DNA from 2 places in the Mycetohabitans rhizoxinica HKI 454 genome. Region 1 is predicted to be linked to the other one. Evidence: predicted binding sites of a transcription regulator. Region 1 holds the regulator's gene; the other holds the start of a gene.
The links. The regulator NrdR, encoded in region 1, represses ribonucleotide reductase genes. The targets are predictions, from matches to a motif close to CACNANATNTNGTG.
Positions count from the first base shown of each region.

Region 2: a site for NrdR is predicted at 1,657-1,670, ahead of RBRH_RS01470 (ribonucleoside-diphosphate reductase subunit alpha). Genes of this name have one in related genera too.

Region 1 is NC_014722.1:1,959,680-1,970,164, forward strand. Features, by position in the region: gene RBRH_RS20250 (prepilin-type N-terminal cleavage/methylation domain-containing protein) at 1-323, opposite strand, end outside; gene RBRH_RS16270 (PilW family protein) at 335-1,183, opposite strand; gene RBRH_RS16275 (hypothetical protein) at 1,180-1,677, opposite strand; gene RBRH_RS08540 (GspH/FimT family pseudopilin) at 1,674-2,219, opposite strand; gene nrdR (transcriptional regulator NrdR) at 2,464-2,958, opposite strand; gene glyA (serine hydroxymethyltransferase) at 2,977-4,224, opposite strand; ZMP/ZTP riboswitch at 4,377-4,475, opposite strand; gene ybgC (tol-pal system-associated acyl-CoA thioesterase) at 4,627-5,100, shown strand; gene tolQ (protein TolQ) at 5,156-5,833, shown strand; gene tolR (protein TolR) at 5,845-6,297, shown strand; gene tolA (cell envelope integrity protein TolA) at 6,294-7,256, shown strand; gene tolB (Tol-Pal system beta propeller repeat protein TolB) at 7,399-8,691, shown strand; gene pal (peptidoglycan-associated lipoprotein Pal) at 8,710-9,219, shown strand; gene ybgF (tol-pal system protein YbgF) at 9,237-9,986, shown strand; tRNA gene RBRH_RS08590 (tRNA-Lys) at 10,066-10,141, shown strand.
Region 2 is NC_014722.1:324,477-336,631, reverse strand. Features, by position in the region: gene RBRH_RS01470 (ribonucleoside-diphosphate reductase subunit alpha) at 1-1,499, opposite strand, end outside; gene ampD (1,6-anhydro-N-acetylmuramyl-L-alanine amidase AmpD) at 1,846-2,448, opposite strand; gene RBRH_RS01460 (PP0621 family protein) at 2,564-2,905, opposite strand; gene RBRH_RS01455 (cytochrome C assembly family protein) at 2,965-3,891, opposite strand; gene ffh (signal recognition particle protein) at 4,020-5,387, shown strand; gene RBRH_RS01445 (hypoxanthine-guanine phosphoribosyltransferase) at 5,488-6,036, shown strand; gene RBRH_RS01440 (MarC family protein) at 6,090-6,686, opposite strand; gene RBRH_RS01435 (proline--tRNA ligase) at 6,699-8,435, opposite strand; gene RBRH_RS01430 (RNA pyrophosphohydrolase) at 8,548-9,228, shown strand; gene RBRH_RS01425 (CNP1-like family protein) at 9,360-9,959, shown strand; gene proB (glutamate 5-kinase) at 10,032-11,150, opposite strand; gene cgtA (Obg family GTPase CgtA) at 11,204-12,155, opposite strand, start outside.

The DNA.
Region 1 (10,485 bases):
CCGGCACGCCAACGACGCACCGGTTGTATCGCGCTATCGGCCTCCTCGTCGAATAGCGCGCGCTGATGCCATCCGGGCGCGGCCTGCATCGGGTCGGGTGTGGCACCATGGATCGGTGTGCCGATGTCATACGCATGCGTCACGTAACGTTCGCACCATCGCAGCGCTGAATCCGCCGCATGAAATGCTTCGATATGCGCGATGAATCCACGCTCCATGCGCGCCGTCGAGCGCAACGCGTCTAATGATGATCCGAGCAATGCGGTCAACGCGGCGGCGAATATCAACACGAACGGCAGCGCGCTGCCACGCTGCCTGAACATCACACGCGTCATCACGCGCCGCCCGCAACGACGTTGCGAATCGCCACGCGGCGCATCCAGACGGTACGGACCCGTCGATCGGCCGGCGTCACCCGATTGCCGTCGCAGTCGAGGTAGGCCGTCGGACGCATGGCCACCGGTCCGCGCGACACGACGCAGACATCGATGGCTACGATACGACGCCAGTCCGACTCGGATAACGACGACGCGCGAACCGCGGCGTGAGCGCCGGCAAGCCAATAGGACAACCGTAACTGTTCGATACCCTCGACCAACGGCTGTGCCGCCACGTCGTGGCCATTGCCCCGGCAATAAAGCTCCGGTTGCTCGGGCGTACTCGCCTGCACGTAGAAACGCACCGCAATCGTATCGCCCGTCACGTTCTGGCCCAGGCAATCAGTGGGCCAGTTGTCTTTCGATGGCCAGGTCGCCACGGGGTCAGCCGCATACCGAAAAACCACGCCGTCCGAATCGTGCATGACCGCGCGGCACCGCCCAGCTTGCTCGCGCTCGGGTATGCCGCGCTCACAACCGAAGATCGGCGGGTCTCGGATCGTCTCATCCCCAACGGGTACATCGGATGCTTCGGCGGCCTGCGTCGCCGTTGAAGTCGTTGAGGCACGCCATGTCTGTGGGAAAGCTCGCGGCATTCCGGCAAGCCTTGCATGCGCCACAATGATCTCCAGCGCCTGTAGGCCGGCGGCCGCGGCTCGGCGGGTCTCGTCGACATGACCGAGCACCCCACTGAGCGTACCGTAGGACCCGGCTAGCAAGAGCATGAGCATTAAGCCAATGGTCGATGAAAGGAGCAATTCCACCAGCGTATGCCCCTCATCGCGCCTGCATGACGTGCTGATCATTCGAGAAAGCCCAGCAATAGGCAGCGGCGCACATATCCGTCGGGCGGCACGATCGTCCCGCGGCACGCCGCCGCCCGCTGCGACGCGTCGGTGGCCAGTTCCGACCATTCGAGCATGAGCACGTTGGCACCGTCCGGATCGCGTTCCACCGTCACGGTACCGTCAAGCAGTTGGCGTGACGCATCCCGACTCGCATGCGCGAGCGCCACGGATTGCGGGTGTCCGGCGCGCATCAACTCGAGCGCGGCGTCCGCGATCAACGCCGCTCGCATGCGATTCGACAAAGCTTGATCCGAGCGCACCATCGCCTGCCACGCCGCGCCCACACCAACGATGGTCACCGCAGCCAATGCAGTGGCCATCGCGGCCTCGATCATCGTGGCACCGGTCACGCCCAGCCGCGGTACACGTAGCGCGCGCCATGGCGCCCGAGCCATGGGCGGAATCACGCCGGCCTTGCACAGCCGGCTCGGCAAGCCGCGCACAAAACTCATTTGCGATACGCATCGGCACGGATCAACGCACGGCCACCTGCCGCAAGGCGGACATGCAACGCCGCAATACGCGGTGACGCGCGCGCTGCGCGCACCGCAAAGCCACGAAAGGTGCCAACAGATAAGCCAGCAGGCGGCAGGAACCTCATCTCCGTCGTACTGCCAGTGATCGTTACCTCGCTCACAGCCGGTTGTGCGTGTAGCACGACCGGCCGCGCGCCGACGCCAGGCTGCCGGGCCTGCACCAGCCAGCCGCAGGACCAGTCCAGCGCGCCCGTGGCGCACGGTCGGCCGGGTAAGATGCACCGGCCCGCACCATCCGAGCGACAGACCGTCACCGGCGCCTGCCGCGCTACGGCCTCGCTGCGAGCCAACGACAACGTGCGCGCCAGTGCACGCGCCGCCACCCGAATTTGCTCACGCGAACGCCATTCGTCGAGCGACGGAATGACCCATGCCGCTAACGCCAATGAAATCGCCATGACCGTGCAGATCTCGGTCAGCATGAATCCGCGCCGCCGCGCGGCTCGATATCGTTCCACCGTCACGTCTCCTGGATGCCCGCGACACGCAACGCCCGATGCGTTGCCATTGACGAACACTGTAAGACGGCGTGCGGCGCGCAACAATTGACCGAATGGCCGACGGTGCCGGACCACAGGCTTGTGCCCGCTTCGCGTCGCGGATTCTGAGCCGCAGCACGTCGAACTACACGCCGTGCGGCTCAATGGTGGGGTGGAACAGCGATATATAGAATGAGAAACGCGATGACGCCGTCAGAGGCGCCTACGATTGCCGCTTGCGCGAGGCAGGGCCGGGCGTGCCGGCTGCAGATCGACCAAACTCATCGATCAGATTCTTGAACTCGGACACGTCCTCAAAGCGCTTATACACCGACGCGAAACGCACGTAGGCGATCTTGTCGAGCTTGCGCAACGCGTCCATGACCAACTCGCCGAGCCGTTCGCTGCGCACCTCGCGCTCGCCGGATGCCAGCAACTGGTATTCGACACGCGCAACCGCTTCGTCGATCGCCTCGGCGGCCACGGGCCGCTTGCGTAACGCAAGCTGCATGCTGGACAAAATCTTGCGACGGTCAAATTCGACTCGCGTGCCATCCTTCTTGACGACCGTCGGCAGCGCAAGCTCGACCCGCTCGTATGTCGTGAAACGCTTGTCGCAAGCTGGGCAGCGGCGGCGGCGACGGATCGCTGCGCCGTCCTCCGACACGCGCGAATCCACCACCTGGGTGTCGTCGTGCCGGCAAAACGGGCAGCGCATAACGATTCGTCCCGCGGCTTACTTGTACACCGGAAACCGGCGCGTGAGTTCGGCGACCTGGCCGCGCACCCGCTCAATCGTCGCTGCGTCGTCCGGCTTGTCCAGCACATCGGCAATCAGATTGCCGACCTGCTCGGCCTGGGCGGGACCGAAACCGCGCGTGGTCATGGCCGGCGAGCCGAGCCGGATGCCGCTAGTCACAAATGGCTTTTCCGGATCGTTCGGGATCGCATTCTTGTTCACGGTGATGTGCGCGGCGCCCAACGCGGCTTCCGCAGCCTTGCCCGTGATCTGCTTCGCACGCAGGTCGACCAGCATCACATGGCTTTCGGTGCGGCCGGACACGATCCGCAAGCCGCGCTTGACCAGCGTTTCGGCGAGCACGCGCGCATTGTCCACGACCTGCTGCTGGTAGGTCTTGAACTGCGGCGCGAGCGCTTCCTTGAACGCAACGGCCTTCGCTGCGATCACGTGCATCAACGGACCGCCCTGGATGCCCGGGAAAATCGCTGAATTGACCGCCTTCTCGTACTCGGCCTTCATCAGGATCACACCGCCACGCGGACCGCGCAAGCTCTTGTGCGTAGTCGTCGTCACGAAATCGGCATGCGGCACCGGGTTCGGATAGACGCCGGCGGCAATCAGCCCCGCATAGTGCGCCATGTCCACCATGAAATAGGCGCCGACCGACTTCGCGATCCGTGCCAGGCGCTCGAAGTCGATGCGCAACGAGAACGCCGACGCGCCCGCGACGAGCAGCTTCGGCTTGTGCTGCTGCGCGAGCTGCTCGGCTGCGTCATAGTTGATGTCCTCGTTCTCGTTCAGCCCGTAGCTGACGACATTGAACCACTTGCCGGACAGGTTGACCGGCGAGCCGTGCGTCAGGTGGCCGCCGTGCGCGAGGCTCATGCCCATAATCGTATCGCCCGGCTTGAGCACCGCGAAAAACACCCCCTGATTAGCCTGCGAACCCGAATTGGGTTGTACGTTCGCCGCCTCCGCGCCAAACAGCTGCTTGACCCGTTCGATCGCCAGCTGCTCGACCACATCGACATATTCACAACCGCCGTAGTAGCGCTTGCCAGGATACCCTTCGGCGTACTTGTTGGTCAGTTGAGAGCCCTGGGCCGCCATCACCGCCGGGCTCGTATAGTTTTCCGACGCGATCAATTCGATATGGTCTTCTTGCCGGCGGTTCTCGTTCTGAATCGCCTGCCAGACCTGCGGATCGACGTTCGCAATGGTTTGCTCGGCTTTGTCAAACATGCGTCAATTCCCTTCAATGTTCAAACGGTTGACCGAATCGGTGCACTGTCGCGCCCACGGCAGAGATACGGTCCTGGAACGGCTTAGCGGAAAAAGACTTCCGATGACGCAAGGACAGGACAGCCCGGGTGACGCAACGACTGCGACCGGATCACGGCTGCCCAGGCGAACGGCAAGACTGCACCCCGCGCTTCACGGTGGTCGTTCCACCTTCGACTTGAAAGTCGCTATCGCCAGTTACGCAGGGTTAGGCGCGTTAGTGTATTGGAAGGATACTGAATAGGCAACTAAGCGTGGCATTTAAAAACGAGCATTCATTTTTCCATCATTGCGACGTCGCGACTGCCTGGACGCAGCGCAACACCGTTCACTACCCGAGACTGCCACACGCGTTCCGGTAGAATCCCGCGGATGAACATGATCTCGCCTGAACCAGCAGCCCAGCCCGGCTTTACGTGGCCAGTACGCGTATATTTCGAGGACACCGACGCCGGCGGCATTGTCTTCTACGCCAATTACCTGAAGTTCTTCGAGCGGGCCCGCACCGAGTGGCTGCGCGCATGTGGCATCGACCAGCGACGGCTGGCCGACACCCAGCAGATCATGTTCGTCGTGCGCAGCACCGCGGTCGATTACCGCGCCCCGGCGCGCCTGGACGATGTGCTCATCATCGACAGTCGCATCGAGCGGCTCGGCCCCGCCTCAGTCGATTTTTACCAACAGGCAAGCTGCAACGGCAAGGTGCTGTCCACCAGCACAATCCGCGTGGCCTGCGTCCAGCGCGCGACAATCCGGCCCGTGCCACTGCCTGACGCTGTACGCCAAGCGCTGCTGAGCGGCCCGCGCGACGCGGGGCTGTCAACGCTCGCACGCTGACATGCGTTGACACTGTACAGAACGTGAGCCGATCCGCTCCACCCAACGAATCCTCATGAATAACGCACAAGACCTTTCGATCATTGCGCTTGTATTGAACGCAAGCCTGCTGGCGCAAGCCGTCATGGCACTGCTGCTGTTGCTGTCGCTCATGTCCTGGACTTTCATCTTCCGCAAATGGTTCTCGATCCGTCGCGCCCGCGCGCAGACGGAATTGTTCGAGCGCGATTTCTGGTCAGGTGGAGAGCTGCAGTCGCTTTACCAGAGCGCGGCGAACAATCGTCATACGATTGGCGCCCTCGAGCGGATCTTCGAGTCAGGCATGCGTGAATTCCTAAAAGCCAAGGAAAAACGCGTCGCCGACCCCGGTGCGATACTGGATGGTGCACGTCGCGCGATGCGTGCCGCGTTCCAGCGCGAAATGGATGCGCTCGAAGCCAATCTAGCGTTTCTTGCGTCGGTCGGCTCGGTGAGCCCGTACATCGGCCTGTTCGGCACGGTCTGGGGCATCATGAACGCGTTTCGCGGGCTTGCGAACGTGCAGCAGGCGACGCTGGCCAGCGTCGCGCCCGGCATCGCGGAGGCGTTGGTCGCCACCGCCATTGGCCTGTTCGCGGCCATCCCGGCGGTGGTCGCCTATAATCGCTACGCACACGACATCGACCGCCTGTCGATCCGCTTCGAGACCTTCATCGAAGAATTCTCAAACATCCTGCAACGGCAGACTCACTGACGGAGAACCCGATGGCCGGCACTCCGATCCGCTCCAGTCTGCGCGGCGGCCGTTCGCGCCGCGCGATGTCCGACATTAACGTCGTTCCATACATCGACGTGATGCTCGTGCTGCTCGTCATTTTCATGGTGACCGCTCCGCTTGTCGCGCCGTCAATCATCAACCTGCCCACGGTCGGCCATACTGCGCCACAGGAGCAGACGCCGCCCGTTATCGTCAATCTCAAGCCTGACGGCACCATGAGTGTTAAATACAAGAACGACGCGTCGGGCGCCACGCAGGAATTGCCGATGACGCTGGTCGACCTGAACCACTTTGTCGCCGACCGGGCGCAGACCCACCCCGACCAGCCGGTCGTGATCGGCGCGGACAAGTCGGTCAAATACGAAATCGTGATGAATGTCATGTCAGAGCTGAAAGCAAACGGCGTGAAGCGTGTCGGGCTGCTCGTCAAGCCGAAATGAAGCCGAAAGCAGGATATCCGTTTGAACCGCCACGGGAACGCGGCACGCTGCGCGCACTCGCGCTCGCCGCGTTGATGCACGTGCTGCTCGCGCTCTTTCTGTACCACGGGATGAAATGGCAAAACAGCACGCCTGCCGGCGTTGAAGCAGAAATCTGGACGCAGGTGCCGAGCACGCCGGCCCCGCTCCCCTCTGCTCCCGCGCCGGCGCAACTCGCACCGCCGCCAGCCCAGCGCGAGGAAGCAGACATCGCATTGCAACAGGAAAAGCGGCGCAAGCAACAAGAGGCGCAACGCCAAGCGCAGCTGGCCGAACAGGAGCACGTGCGCAGGCAGGCCGAGCAACAAGCCGACGCGCACCGCCAGCAACTCGCTGCGCAAAAAGCAGCGGCCGAGAAACTCAAGCAGCAGCTCGCGGAGCAGCAACGGCAAGAGGCGCTGAAAAAGCAGCAAGCGTTGAAGGCGCAGCAGTTGAAAGAGCAGCAGGAAAAGCTTGCGCTGGCCCAGGCGAAAAAACAGCAGGAGCAACAAGCGGCCAAGGCCAAGCAGGCGGCCGAGCAGGCCGCGCGCCAAAAGCTCGACCAGGCGCGTCGGGCGCGGCTGGCGCAGTTGCAGGGCTTGGCCGGCGATGCGCCCGGGGGTAACGGACTGGCCAAGAGCGGCACAGGCACGGGAAGTGGCGGAACCGCAACGTCGGCTGGCTATGCGGACAAGGTGCAGCGCCGTGTGCGGCCCAATGTCATCTGGTCCGGGCCCACTGAAGGGCTGGACACGCTGATTGCCGTACGCTGCGCACCCGACGGTGCACTGCTCGACGCACGCATCGCGCGCAGCAGTGGTAACGCGCAGTGGGACGACGCAGCGCTGCGCGCGGTCCAGCGCTCCGATCCGATGCCGCTAGACACTCATGGCAAGGCGCCGGCAGGCTTCAATATCCGGATGCGGCCTGCCAGCGGATGATCGACCGTTGACTAAGGCGCATCCGCATGCACGCTTGTGAAGCTCGCAGCACGATGGCGCCAAGGGAACGATCGCCCCGTTTCACGGTCTGTGCCGTGTTGCGGAATCGTCAATAACGTAGTCAGGGAAACGTAGGAAAAGCATGAGTTTGATCAAAAAACTGGGGCTAAAAACGCTAGTTGCGTCATTACTCGTCACCGCCGGCGTATCGGCGCGCGCCGACCTGACGGTGCTCGTCACGGGTGTCGGTTCAACCCAGTTCCCGATTGCGGTGGCAAGCTTTACAAACGAGGCCAGTTCGCCGCAGCAGATCGCGGCGATCGTGCGGGCCAACCTGGCCCGCAGCGGCAAGTTCAGCAACATCGACGCGGGTAGCGCGCCGGTGTCCGAGTCCGACTCAGTCGATCTCGGCGGCTGGAAGGCCAAGGGGGCAAACGCGTTCGTCGGCGGCAGCGTCACGCGGCTCGCGAACGGCCAGTATGAAGTCCGATTCCGCCTGTACGATACGATCAAGCAGCAAAGCTTGGGCGGGCTCTCACTCGTGAGCCCGGAAAGCGGGCTGCGTATGAGCGCGCATAAGGCCGCCGATTACATCTATCAGAAGCTCCTTGGCTCGCGCGGGATGTTCGCCACGCGGCTGTCGTATGTGACGCGTCACGGCGGACGTTATCAACTCAAGATCTCCGACTCGGACGGCCAGAACGAGCATATCGCGCTGACGAGTCCAGAGCCGATCATCTCTCCAACGTGGTCGCCGGACGGCACGAAGCTCGCCTATGTATCGTTCGAAAGAAAGAAACCGATCGTGTACATCCACGACTTGCCAACCGGCCGGCGCGTGATGGTATCCGACCAAAAGGGCAACAACAGTGCACCGGCGTGGTCGCCGGACGGCACGAAGCTCGCGGTAGCGCTGTCGCTGACCGGCAATACGCAGATCTTTATCGTCAACGCCGATGGCTCCGGCTTGCGCCGCCTCACCCGCGGCCATTCGATCGATACCGAGCCGGCCTTCTCGCCGGACGGCCAGTCGATCTACTTCACCAGCGACCGCGGCGGCCAGCCTCAAATCTACAAGATGCCCGCACAAGGCGAATCGGCGAGCGCCGCGCAGCGCGTGACGTTCAACGGCAGCTACAACACCAGTGCACGCGTCTCGCCAGACGGCAAGGAGCTTGCGTATATTTCGCGCGTCGGGGGTGCATTCAGGCTGTATCTGCAAGACCTGTCGACGGGGTCCGCGACGGCGCTCACCGATACGACGCGCGACGAATCACCGAGTTTCGCTGCGAATGGCCAATACCTACTCTACGCGACCCAGGTCAATGGCCGTCAGGTGCTGGCCGCGGTTTCAACGGACGGCAGCATACGGCAGGTGTTGTCGATCCCGGGCGGCGGCGTGCGCGAGCCGTCCTGGGGCCCTTTCATGCAATAATCACAAGGAGAGCTTCAAATGATGTCCAAACTGCGTATTGTTTTTGCAGCGCTGCTGGTGGGCGCATTGGCGGCGTGTCACTCGGGTGTCAAGCTCGACGAAGGCGCTAACGCCAAGGGGGGCGCCGTGAGCACGCAACCGCAGCCGACCGACGTGCAGCAAGTCAATGTTGACGAGCTCAACCACCCGAACAGCCCGCTCGCCAAACGCAGCATCTACTTCGATTTTGATAGCTACACCGTCAGCAATGAATATCAGCCGCTGCTGCAAGCCCACGCGCAATACCTGAAGGGCCATCCGCAACGCCACGTGCTGATCCAAGGCAACACCGACGAGCGCGGTACCAGCGAATACAATCTGGCATTGGGCCAAAAGCGTGCCGAGTCGGTGCGTCGCACGCTGGCACTGCTCGGGGTAAACGACAGTCAGATGGAAGCGGTAAGCCTGGGCAAGGAAAAACCGGCTGCGACGGGCCACGATGAAGCATCGTGGGCACAGAATCGCCGCGCCGATCTCGTTTATCAATAACCGACGGTGACTGACGCATGAAAGTCTGTTTCAGGGGGCTGCGCGTCGCTGCAGCCGTAGCTGCGACGGGCGCCGCGCTTGCCGCGTCGCCCGCGCACGCTGGTCTGTTCGACGATAACGAGGCACGGCAGGCAGTGCTAGATCTGCGCGCGAAAACCGACTCGTTGTCAAACCAGATGAGCGCGGCACAGCGCACAATACTCGATCAATCGAACCGCCTTGAACAACTGAACCAGCAGGTGGCAACGTTGCGCGGACAGAACGAAGACTTGGCCAATCAAGTCGCCGCGCTGCAAAAGCAACAGCGTGACTACTACGCCGATCTGGACGCCCGACTAAAGAAGTTCGAACCCCAGCAACAGACGATCGATGGCGTCCAGGGCGAGGTACAGCCAGGCGAAACGGACGCGTTCAACGCGGCGCTGCAGCTATTCAAGAACGGTGATTTCAAGGGCGCGACGTCGGGATTCAAAGCGTTCGTGTCGAAGTATCCGAACAGCCCCTATCAACCGACGGCACAATACTGGCTCGGCAATGCATTGTACGCGCAGCGTGACTACAAGGCGTCGACGACGGTATGGCAGGGTGTCGTGACGAAGTACCCCACACACCCGCGCGCGCCCGAGGCGTTGCTCGCCATCGCGAACAACCAGTTGGAGCAAGGACAGAAGGTATCCGCGAAGCGAACACTGGGACAAGTGCTCGCGCAGTACAGCGGATCAAACGCCGCGCATGCGGCACAAAGCCGATTGTCGCAGATCCGATAGGGCTAGTACCGGTCGGCGGCTCGCCGCAAGTCGCTCGCTTGACCAATCGTTCTTTTATCGATATACTTTTCTGCTCTTTGGGTCGCTAGCTCAGCTGGTAGAGCAGCGGACTTTTAATCCGTTGGTCACTGGTTCGAATCCAGTACGGCCTACCAAAGAAATCAAGGGCTTGCACGTGAGTGCGGGCCCTTTTCCATTGGGCGATGCGTTTGTTATTAGATAGCGTCTAATACCGAGCGGTCCCGTGTTCATTGCTGCGTGTAGTTTTCGTTTTCAGACCGCTGGCTTCGGCGCAAGCCGTTCCTGTCAGTCAAGCAAATTTTTTACGCCCATAGGTTTTGCGCTGTCATCGCTACGATGGTCGCTTGCTTATGGTCGGGTGGCACGCAGCTATACAGGACCTGAAAGGGAAAATCTGCGGGCGGCCCTACGACCGTGTTCGAATGCCCGGCCGCCTCTCTGGACAGGGGGCGAAATTGAACGATTCGTAGGGGGCTAA
Region 2 (12,155 bases), 1.1 Mb from region 1:
TCGCCCCCCTCGATCACTCGCTTCATGAACAGATCCGGGATCCAGTTCGCGGTGTTCATGTCGTGCGTGCGGCGACGATCATCGCCGGTGTTCTTGCGCAGCTCGAGAAACTCCTCGATGTCCAAATGCCAGGTTTCGAGGTACGCACATACCGCGCCCTTGCGCTTGCCCCCCTGGTTGACCGCGACTGCCGTGTCATTGACGACCTTCAGGAACGGCACCACGCCCTGCGACTTGCCGTTGGTGCCCTTGATGTGCGAGCCAAGCGCACGCACGCGGGTCCAGTCGTTGCCGAGCCCGCCGGCGAACTTGGACAATAGCGCGTTTTCCTTCAGTGCCTCGTAGATGCCCTCCAGGTCGTCCGCGACGGTCGTCAGGTAGCACGACGACAGTTGCGAGCGGCGCGTACCAGAATTGAACAGCGTCGGCGTCGAGCTCATGAAATCGAACGTGGACAGCACATTGTAGAACTCGATCGCCCGCGCCTCGCGGTCGATTTCGTTCAGCGCGAGCCCCATCGCCACCCGCATGAAAAAGGCCTGCGGCATTTCAATGCGCTGCCCGTCCACGTGCAGGAAGTAACGGTCGTACAGCGTCTGCAGCCCGAGGTAGCCGAATTTCAGATCGCGCGACGCATCCAGCGCGTCACCCAACTTCTTCAAGTCGAATTGCAGCAGCTTCTCGTCGAGCAACTCAGCCTCGACGCCTCGCTTCAAGAATTGCGGAAAGTACTCTGCATAGCGCGCGCCCATCTCGGACTGCAGCACCTCTTCACCCAGGATCTCGCGGCGGATTGTATGCAGCAGCAGCCGCGCGGTGACCTGGCTGTAGGCCGGCTCCTTCTCGATCATTGTGCGCGCAGCGAGGATTGCCGAGTCGTAGACCTGCGACAACGGCACGCCGTCGTAGAGATTCTTGACCGTTTCGGCAACGATCGGCTCCGCGCTGACCGCTTCGCCGAGCCCGTCGCAAGCGGCCGTGATCACGTTGCGCAACGCGGCAAGGTCCAGCGGGCGCACGATGCCGTTGTCATTGACGTTCAACCCGCCTTGTGCCGGTTGCTGCGCCACCTCGTGCGCGCGCTCCGCAGCGCGTTTCTCACGATACAGCACATAGGCGCGAGCGACATTGTGCTCGCCGGCCCGCATCAGTGCGAGTTCGACCTGGTCTTGAATGTCTTCGATATGGAACGTGCCGCCGTTCGGCCGGCTGCGCACGAGCGCACGCACGACCGCCTGCGTCAGCGTCTCAACCGATTCGCGCACGCGTGCCGACGCGGCGCCCTGACCGCCATTGACGGCGAGGAAAGCCTTGGTCACTGCGATCGCGATCTTAGACGGCTCGAACGACACCACACTCCCGTTGCGGCGAATGACCTTGTAGTCGGCAAGCGTCGCCTGCGGCGCCAATGCGCGCGCGCCGTGCGCAGCGCCACCGCCATGCGGCAAGCCGGCTGCGGCACTGGGCTGTTGGGACGTGACGTTCTCGGTGGTTTGCATGGGCAAAGCTCCTGATCTTGTGTCGTGCGGTGAATCCGCGTTCTTGAAACGAGCGGGGCGTGGCACAGCGTATTGGCACCGTGCCGCGGCGCCCCGAAAAACGATGTCTGAGAAGGCGATGCGGCGCTGTCGCTGGAAATGAAGCGCCGCAGAAAACCACAATATCTAGTAGCGGCGCTGCCGCCTCACACCAACTATAGTGGAAATTTGCCCCAGATTCCACGAATAAATTTGCATCCGGAGACTTGACTTTTCGGCATGCACCGCCGGTTGCGGGCTCGCCGCCACGCCAGCGCAGACACGCCGCACGCCCTGCCGTCGCGGTGTGCAGCTGCGCGCAACACGTTCAGCGCAGATAGGGAAAAAACGTCGCCGGCAGCGCAAGCTGCGCGCGCAACCGATGCCAGTCGAAATGCGGCCCCGGGTCGGTCTTGCGACCCGGCGCGATGTCCGCATGGCCGGCCAGCGCGGTGATGGGATAACGCTCACACAGTGCAGCGCACAAGCGCGTCAGCGTGTCGTACTGCGGCGCCTCGAACACGTGCTCGTCCGAGCCCTCTAGTTCGATACCAATCGAAAAATCGTTGCAGCGCTCGCGGCCGGCGAAATTCGACGCGCCAGCATGCCACGCGCGCTCATTGCACGAGACGAATTGCAGCAATTTGCCGTCCCGCCGCACGAAAAAGTGCGCCGATACGCGCAGCCCGCGCAGTCGCGTGTAGTACGGGTGCGCGTCGCAATCGAGTTGGTTGAGGAACAGCGCCGCCACCGCGTCACCGCCGAACTGTCCCGGCGGCAAACTAATGTTGTGCACCACCACGAGCGTCGGCTCAACGCCTGTGGGGCGCGCATCGCAATTCGCGCATGGCGTGTGCTGGGCGGGCCGAGCCCACCCTAGCCCATCGACCACGATGCGCGCCGGCACTGCGGCGCCCTCGCCCGGCGGCATGCCCGCCGCCAGGCCAGTCATCGAGGCAGTCATCGAGCCAGTCGTCGGACACACCGCGCAGCTCGTTGCCGCCGCGTCGTCGTTTACGGATCGCTGCGTCGCGCACATCGCCCGCTCACCGCGCATTATCGCGCCTGGCTGACCGAGCCGCGTAGCGGGCAGCATGCTCGTTGGAACAAAAGCGCTGGCCCTCTACCGACACCGTCTCGCTCACCGGTACGTGTACGCCGCACTGTGCGCAGCGCACGATGGCCTCTGGCAGCGCGCCGCCACCGGCACCGCCGGTGCGCCGCGTGCCGGTCGCGCCATCGGCGCGACTACGGTTGGCCTGCGGGCGCGTGGATTCCCGTCCCGCCTCGGATCCGTGGCTGACGTGCGCCCGATCACGACGCGCGACCTGGCGCCACAGCCACTGGATGGCGAGAATCACAAAAAGCCAAAAGAGGATGCGGGCCATGACGAACGAATAAGCACACAGGAAACGATTCGAATGTCGACGCGAGCCGACTGCGTCAATCAGACCACCGCGCGATGCAACAGCACTTCCAGCACGAAGCGACTGCCGACATATGCGAGCAGCAGCGCCGCGAACGATGCCAGCACCCAACGCAACGCGGTGCGACCGCGCCAGCCGCGCCGATGACGGCCCACTAGCAACGCGCCGAACATGATCCACGATACGAACGCGAACACGGTCTTGTGATCCAGCTTGATGGCCTGGGCGATCAGTTGCTCGCTGAACCACACGCCGCTGATCAACGCCAGTGTTAGCAGCACGAAACCCGCGGCGATCAGGCGGAACAGCAACTTTTCCAGCGTCAACAACGGGGGCAGCGTATCAAACCAACTCGATAACCAGTCACGCGCGGGCGGCCCCGGCGTGCGCCGTCCGGCCACGCCGCGAAGTGCGTGCAGCCGGCGCTCGACCAGCAACATCAGAATCGCATGCAACGCGGCGATCGCCAGCAACCCATACGCGACATTAGCCAACACAAAGTGGACCTTGAACAGCGGATCCGCCGCATAGGCCAGTACATGGACGCCGCCGAACAGCAGCGGCAGCAGCGTAGCCACGCAGGCAATCGGCATCAACAACAGTCGCAGCCCGTCGAGCCGAAAAAAGAAACTCTCGATCCAGTAGATGCCCGCGCCAAGCCACAGCATCGCCGACAACGCGAATGCGAAGCCGAACACCATCGCGTCGGCCGGGAAGATCGTCATATGCAGCAGCACCCCGTGCAGCACCAGCGCGGCGAACAGCATCGCGCGCGCCACCGGTGACGTGCCGGTGCCAGCGACGCGGCCGGGCGCCGCCGCCAACGCGGCTGCCGGCGCCGTAGCCAGCAGCGTGCCGTGCGGATGCGCGTGCCGATACGAGCGCCAGGCGGCGACGCCAAGGCCGCCATACAGAAGCGCAGTGAGGGCATACAGTACAATGTGCATAGTTATTCAGTTTACACTAGCGCCCCGCCGCCGGCCCGGATCCCGCTGCCCCCGTGCGTCTTGATGCACCCGGACCGCGTCACCCGCCCGGGCTCGCGTCGAGGCGCGGCGAATCGCACGTCACTTCCATGCTCGACAATCTCACACAACGTATGGCGCGCGTCGTGAAGACGCTACGCGGCGAAGCCCGGCTCACCGAGGCCAACACGCAAGAGATGCTGCGCGAGGTGCGCCTGGCCCTGCTCGAGGCAGACGTCGCGCTGCCGGTCGTGCGCGAGTTTATCGCGAAGGTTCGAGAAAAGGCGCTCGGTGAGGAAGTGATCAGCAGCTTGACCCCCGGCCAGGCGCTGGTCGGTGTCGTGCAACGCGAACTGACCGCGGTGATCGGCGGCGACTACGAAGGCAAAGCGGCCGAGTTGAACCTGGCAGTCACGCCGCCAGCAGTGATCTTAATGGCGGGCCTGCAGGGCGCCGGCAAGACCACGACGGTCGGCAAGTTGGCCAAGCTGCTGCGCGAGATGCAGAAGAAGAAAGTCCTCACCGTGTCGTGCGACGTCTACCGACCCGCGGCGATCGCGCAGCTGAAAACCGTCACCGAGCAAGTCGGCGCGGATTTCTTCCCGTCCCAACCTGACCAAAAGCCGCTGGATATCGCGCGGGACGCATTGGACTGGGCCAAGCGACACTACCATGACGTATTGATCGTGGACACGGCGGGTCGGCTCGGCATCGATGAGGCGATGATGCAGGAAATCGCCGCGTTGCACGCGCAACTCAAGCCGGCCGAGACGCTGTTCGTCGTCGATGCGATGCTCGGCCAGGACGCGGTCAATACTGCGAAGGCCTTCAATGACGCGCTACCGCTCACCGGCGTCGTGCTGACCAAGCTCGATGGCGACTCGCGCGGCGGCGCGGCGTTGTCGGTGCGCCACGTGACGGGCCGGCCGATCAAGTTCGTCGGCGTCGGCGAGAAACTCGATGGCCTAGAGACGTTCTACCCGGAACGGATGGCCAACCGAATCCTGGGCATGGGAGACATCCTGGCGCTGGTCGAGGAGGCGCAGCGCGGCGTGGACGTCCAGGCCGCGCAGAAGCTCGCCGAAAAGGTGAAGAAAGGCGGCGCTTTCGACCTGAACGACTTCCGCGCCCAACTGTCGCAAATGAAGAAAATGGGCGGCTTATCGATGCTAATGGACAAGCTGCCGGCGCAATTCCAGCAGGCCGCTGGCAACGCCGACATGTCTCAGGCCGAAAAGCAGATGCACCGCATGGAAGGCATCATCAATTCGATGACGCCGGCCGAGCGCGCCAAGCCGGAACTGATCAAAGCAAGCCGCAAGCGACGCATCGCGACCGGCGCCGGCGTGCAGGTGCAGGAGGTCAACCGGATGCTCAATCAGTTCGAACAGATGCGCGGCATGATGAAGAAGCTCAAGGGCGGCAACCTGCAAAAAATGATGCGCGGCATGAAAGGCATGTTGCCCGGGCTGCGCTGAGCCAAGCCGACACGGCGGCTACCATCGCGGGTTTTCTCTGCGGAGCCCGCGCCGTTTTTTGATTCACACACTCTCTATTAGGCCCCTCGCCAAGATCCCGATGAACCGCGAAGAAGCCCTAGACATTTTCCGCCACTCCGAGGAGATCGTATCGTCCGCTGACGTGGCGGCGTCGATCCAGCAGATGGCCGTTGCAATCCACGACGCAATGCGTGACGAGTTCCCGCTTGTGCTGTCCGTGATGGGCGGTGCCGCGGTGTTCACCGGCATGCTGCTGCCGCATCTGAACTTCCCGCTCGAGTTCGACTATATCCATCTGACCCGCTATCGCAACACGACGCGCGGCCATGATATGCAGTGGCGCGTGGCACCCGCCGAATCAGTCAAGGACCGCGTTGTGTTGGTGCTCGACGACATCCTGGACGAAGGCGAAACGATGGCGGCGATCCGAGACCGGATCATTGAGAAGGGCGCGCGTCGCTTCGCCAGCGCGGTGCTGTGCGAGAAGCTCATTGCAAAGCCCAAGCCGCTGCGCCCCGATTTCTGTGGTGTTCAAGTGCCGGACCGCTATGTGTTCGGCTGCGGGATGGACGTCAACGGGTATTGGCGCAACCTGTCCGCGATCCGCGCGCTGAAAGGCGACGCCTAAGCCCGGTGCCGGCCACCGCGTCGGCCCGCCTGTTTCGCGTCGGACCGCGACTCTTAAAGCTGTCGCGCAAAGATCCGGATACCCTCGAGGATCATCTCCACCGAAATCGCGACCAACACAAGCCCCATCAACCGCTCGAATGCTGCAACGGTGCGCACGCCGATCCATCGCTGGATCTTCTCGGCCAGCAGCAGCACGATCGCGCACACGGCCATCGTCACCGTAAGCGCGCCGATCCATTCAAGCATCTTGCCCGGCGCATGCGACGTCAGCAGCATGACGGTCGCGATGGCTGACGGTCCCGCCAGCGCCGGAATCGCAAGCGGCACGATCAGCGGCTCGCTGAGCGGCTCGCTGCCGGATGGACCTTCCGCGTGCGGGAAAATCATTCGAAGCGCGATCAGAAACAGCACGATCCCGCCCGCCAGCCGCAACGACAGATCCGTCAGGTGCATCATGCGCAGGAACGCGTCGCCGGCGATCATGAATACCAGGAGGATAACGAACGCGATCGTCACTTCGCGCAGGATCACCTTCGGGCGCCGCTGCCGCTCAACCTTGCGCAACACGTTGATAAATAATGGGATATTGCCCAGCGGATCCGTGATCAGGATCAGCAGGACCGTCGCGGATAAGAATGTATATTGCACAGTTGCAGTCCGTTAGCGTGCCAGTGCCGCGCGCACCCGCTCGACCACCCACGCTGCCGCCTGTTCAAGCGGCAATAGCGTCGGCTCCACATCGCGGCGGCCCTGATACTCGATCTTGCCCTCCTTGAGGCCGCGCTCGCCAATCACGAGCCGGTGGGGCACGCCGATCAACTCCCAATCCGCGAACATCACGCCGGGACGCTCGCCCCGGTCGTCCAGAATCACGTCCATACCCGCGCCGAGTAATTCGTCATAGAGCTTGTGCGCCTGCTCGCGCACCGCGTCGCTGCGCTCGTAGCCCATCGGGCACAGCACCAGATGAAATGGCGCGATGGCCTCCGGCCAGATGATGCCGCGCTCGTCGAAGTTCTGCTCGATCGCCGCGCCGAGGATCCGCGTGATGCCGATCCCGTAGCACCCCATCATCATCGGTGCCGGCTTGCCGTTCTCGTCCAGGAACGTCGCGCCCATGGCTTCCGAATACTTTGTGCCAAGCTGGAACACATGCCCGACCTCGATGCCACGGCATAGGTCCAGCTCGCCGCGGCCATCCGGCGATGGGTCACCCTTGCGCACGTTGCGCAAGTCCGCCACTTCCGGCTCCGGCAGGTCACGGCCCCAATTGACCCCCGTCGTGTGGTAGCCCATCTCGTTCGAGCCGACGACGAAGTCGCTCATGTTTGCCACGGTACGATCCGCGACCACCCTCACCGGCTTGCGCGTGTTCAGCGGCCCCAAATAGCCGGGGGGCGCGCCGAACCAATCGACAATCTCCTGCTCGGTGGCGAACCGATAGCCGGCCAGCCCCGGTATCTTGCCAGCCTTGATCTCGTTCAGTTCATGGTCGCCGCGCAGCAGCAGCAGCCAAATCGTCGGGTCGGCGCCCTCGTTGTCCACGGCCAGCGCGATCGACTTGATCGTGCGCTCCAACGCAATACTCAGATAATCGGCCACCTGCTCGCATTTCGCCTTACCCGGCGTGGCCTTCTTCGTCAGCGGCTCGCTCGGCGCCGCGCGTGACGCGATCAATGACACGGCTTCGGCGGCCTCGACATTGGCCGCATAATCCGAGCCCGGGCAATACGCGATCGCATCCTCGCCGGTCGCGGCAATCACATGGAATTCGTGCGATCCGGTGCCACCGATCGCGCCGTTGTCGGCTGCCACCGCACGGAACTCGAGCCCCAGGCGCGTGAAGATCCTCACGTACGCGTCGTACATCTTCTGGTACGATAGCTGCAGCCCAGCACGGTCGCGATCGAATGAATACGCATCTTTCATGATGAACTCGCGCCCCCGCATCACGCCGAACCTAGGGCGGATCTCATCGCGGAACTTGGTCTGCACCTGGTAAAAATTCACCGGCATCTGGCGGTAGCTCTTAATCTCCTTGCGCGCGATATCGGTGACCACTTCCTCATGCGTCGGTCCGACGACGAAGTCGCGGTCGTGGCGGTCCTTCACCCGCAGCAATTCGGGGCCATATTGCTCCCAGCGGCTGGATTCCTGCCATAGCTCAGCCGGCTGCACCGCTGGCATCAACAGCTCGACAGCACCCGCGCGGTTCATCTCCTCGCGTACGATCGCCTCCACCTTGCGGATCGAGCGCAACCCGATCGGCATGTAGTTGTAGATACCGCCGGCGACGCGGCGAATCATCCCCGCCCTGACCATCAACTGATGACTGACGATCTCGGCATCGGCCGGCGCTTCCTTCAGCGTGCCGATGAAAAAACGCGAAGCTTTCATTCTTGAGGGGTTCCAAAACGAGGGCGCCGGCATACCCGACTCCAGCCGGGTCGCACGGCGCCCATTAACTGTTTATAATCAAAGCAATTTTAAAGGATTCGAAGGTGGTTGTATGCTGGATCGTGAAGGCTTTCGCCCGAACGTCGGCATCATCCTCTTGAACGCGCGCAACGAGGTGTTTTGGGGCAAACGGCTGCGTGAGCATTCCTGGCAGTTTCCGCAAGGCGGCATCAAGTACGGTGAGACGCCCTTGCAAGCGATGTTTCGGGAGCTGCGCGAAGAAACCGGTTTGAGACCCGAGCATGTCAAGGTCATCGGTCGCACGCGCGACTGGTTGCGTTACGAGGTGCCCGACAAGTACATCAAGCGCGAGGTCCGCGGTCACTATCGAGGACAAAAGCAGATTTGGTTTCTGTTGCGCATGATCGGACGCGACTGCGATATCTGCCTGCGCGCGACCGATCATCCGGAGTTCGACGCGTGGCGCTGGAACAGCTACTGGGTGCCGCTGGACGCCGTGATCGAGTTCAAGAGAGATGTGTACCAGATGGCGCTGACCGAGCTTTCCCGCTTCGTGCGACGGCAGCCCGGACGCCATGCACGTTCTGCTTTGCACCATGGTGCCCGCCCTTCAAAGGTGAAGGCAAAAGTGGTAACGGTATCGATCGAGACGGTATGTTCGAACATCGAGCCCGGCGCCGAGCTTGACTGCGGCCGCGCGGCGACCGCAGTGCTGGACGTGGCCGCCGCGACGCTGGTCGTCGAGCCGGTCAGCACCAAGCCACGACCATGATTGCCGCATCGGTTTGCCTGGCGGCACATCGCCGCGTTGGCAGACCGCCGAGGGCCGCGCTCCGGAGATTCGCATCCGGATCCCGGCCCTTGTGCTTTAATACACCACCTTTTGTGCCAGGAACCCGTCTCTTGAAACGCGTCTGCCCGCCTGCCCGTCCATCGCGCCCAAGTTCACGCCGCATCGCCGCCCTGATCGGCACGATCGCCGCCGCGCTGCTCGGCGCGTGCTCGTCCCCGTCGCCGGACCAGGGGCCCAAGCCCGGCCAGGACTTTACCTATCTGCTAGAGCGCACGCAGAACTGGGTCGAGAACCAGGTTGATAAGCTTGCGCCGATGCCACGCGCCGCGGACCTGCTGCCATTCGAGGTCTCTGCGACGACGGACCTGCAGTTTGCCGTCGACGCGGCGTCCGTGTCGGTGGGCACCGACGGCGTCGTACGCTATACGATCGTGATCACGAGCCCGCAAGGCGCACGCAATGTCTATTACGAAGGCTTGCGCTGCGAAACCTATGAGTGGCGCCGTTATGCGGCCGCCGACGACAGCGGCGAACAATGGGACCGGGGCGCGGCAAACGGCTGGCGGCGCATCGAGAATAGCCAGTTGAACGCGTATCAGGCCGCGCTATACCAAGATTACATGTGCGCGAACAAGATCCCGCAGGGCAATGCCGCGTCGATCGTGCAAAATATCCGTTATAAACGGATCGCCGCATCGCGCTATCAATAGCGACGCCCCAAGCCAAGCCTAACCGGTTTCGCGCATCGCGGGTCCGTATGCGATGCGTGCACCTCGCCGGCGCTACAGCATCACCAGGTTGTCCCGGTGGATCAATTCTGGCTCGAGCATGTAACCGAGAATCGACTCGATCTGCGCACTCGGATGGCGGCGAATCAACCGCACCTCGGCGCTACTGTAGTTCGTCAACCCACGCGCCACCTCACGGCCCGCTTCGTCCAGGCACGCAATCACCTCGCCGCGGGCAAAAATACCTTGTACGTCGACGATGCCGACCGGCAACAGGCTCTTGCCCTCGGAAGTCAGCTTCTCGAGCGCCCCCGCATCGATCACGACATGGCCGCGCACTTGCAGATGGTCTGCTACCCATTGCTTGCGCGCGGCCATGCGGGCGGTCCGCGCAATGAGTTGCGTGCCAATCGGCTCCGCCGCCGCCAGCCTAACTAACACGTGCGGCTCACGACCACTTGCGATCACCGTATCCGCGCCGCTGTGCGCGGCGCGCTTGGCGGCCAGGATCTTGGTCAGCATCCCGCCCCGACCAATGCTTGTGCCAGCGCCACCGGCCATTGCTTCCAACGCGGGGTCGCCCGCGTCGGCCTGTTGCACCAGCGTCGCGGCAGGATTCTTGCGCGGATCGGCCGTGTACAAGCCACACTGGTCGGTCAGGATCACCAGCGCGTCCCCTTCGATCAGATTCGCTACCAACGCGCCCAATGTGTCGTTGTCGCCGAACTTGATCTCACCCGTGACGACCGTGTCATTCTCATTGATGATCGGCACCACGCCGAGTCTGAGCAACGTGAGTAGCGTCGAGCGTGCATTCAGGTATCGCTCGCGATCGGCAAGGTCCGCGTGCGTGAGCAGGATCTGCGCCGTGCGGATCGAATACTCGGCAAAGCGGCTTTCATAGACCTGCGCCAACCCCATTTGGCCGACCGCGGCCGCGGCCTGCAGTTCGGCGATCTCGCGTGGACGCCGGCTCCAGCCCAGTCGCTGCATCCCCTCGGCGATCGCGCCGGAACTGACCAGCACCACGTCCTTGCCCTGCTGACGCAAGGCGGCGATTTGCGCGGCCCACTGCCCGATCGCGTCATGATCCAGTCCACGCCCGTCATTGGTGACCAGGCTTGAGCCCACTTTCACAACCAGCCGCTTTGCATCAGCAATGATCGAACGCATCGCTTTGCCGCCCCTATATTCCTGTTTGGCATCGTATTGCGCGGCGGCGGCAATCACTGTGTATCAGCGCCGGGTTGTGTTGCGCCGTCGGACGCCTGTGCGTCGTCGGATGCTTGTGCGTCGTCCCGGAATCGCACGTCGGCCGCCAGGTCCTCGGCATGCTGCACGCGCGCCGCCAGCCCCGTCTCGCTCAAGTAGTCGTAGACCGCATAACACATATTCTCACAGCCCAGGCCGGTGAGCGCCGAGATCTGGAATACCGGTCCTTGCCAACCGAAGCGCTTGACGAAATCGGCCACTCGGGCCTCGCGCTCGTGCTCTGCAATCATGTCGACCTTGTTCAATACCAGCCACCTCGGCTTACGGTAAAGCGCCTCGTCGTACTTGCGCAGCTCGTTGACGATCGCGCCCGCCTCCGCGACCGGATCGACGCCGTCGTCGAACGGTGCAAGATCGACCAGATGCAACAATATCCCGGTGCGTTGCAGATGCCGTAGGAATTGGTGCCCCAGCCCGGCACCTTCGGCGGCACCCTCGATTAGACCCGGGATATCAGCGATCACGAAGCTCTTCGCCGGTCCGACCCGCACCACACCAAGGTTCGGCGCAAGCGTCGTGAACGGATAGTCGGCAATTTTCGGTTTGGCATTCGACACCGACGCGATAAAGGTCGACTTGCCCGCGTTGGGCATGCCCAACAGGCCGACATCGGCCAGCACCTTCAACTCAAGCCTTAGCATGCGGCGCTCGCCCGGCTTGCCTTCGGTTTTTTGCCGTGGTGCCCGGTTCGTGCTCGACTTGAAGTGCAAGTTGCCGAGCCCCCCGGCGCCGCCCTTAGCGAGCAGCACGCGCTGATCGTGCTCAGTCAAGTCGGCGATCAGCTCACCGGTATCCTTATCCGTGATCATCGTGCCGACCGGCATCCGCAACGTGATGTCTTCGCCTGCCTTGCCGTAGCAGTCCGAGCCGCGCCCGTTCTCGCCGTTGCGCGCTTGGTGCTTCTTC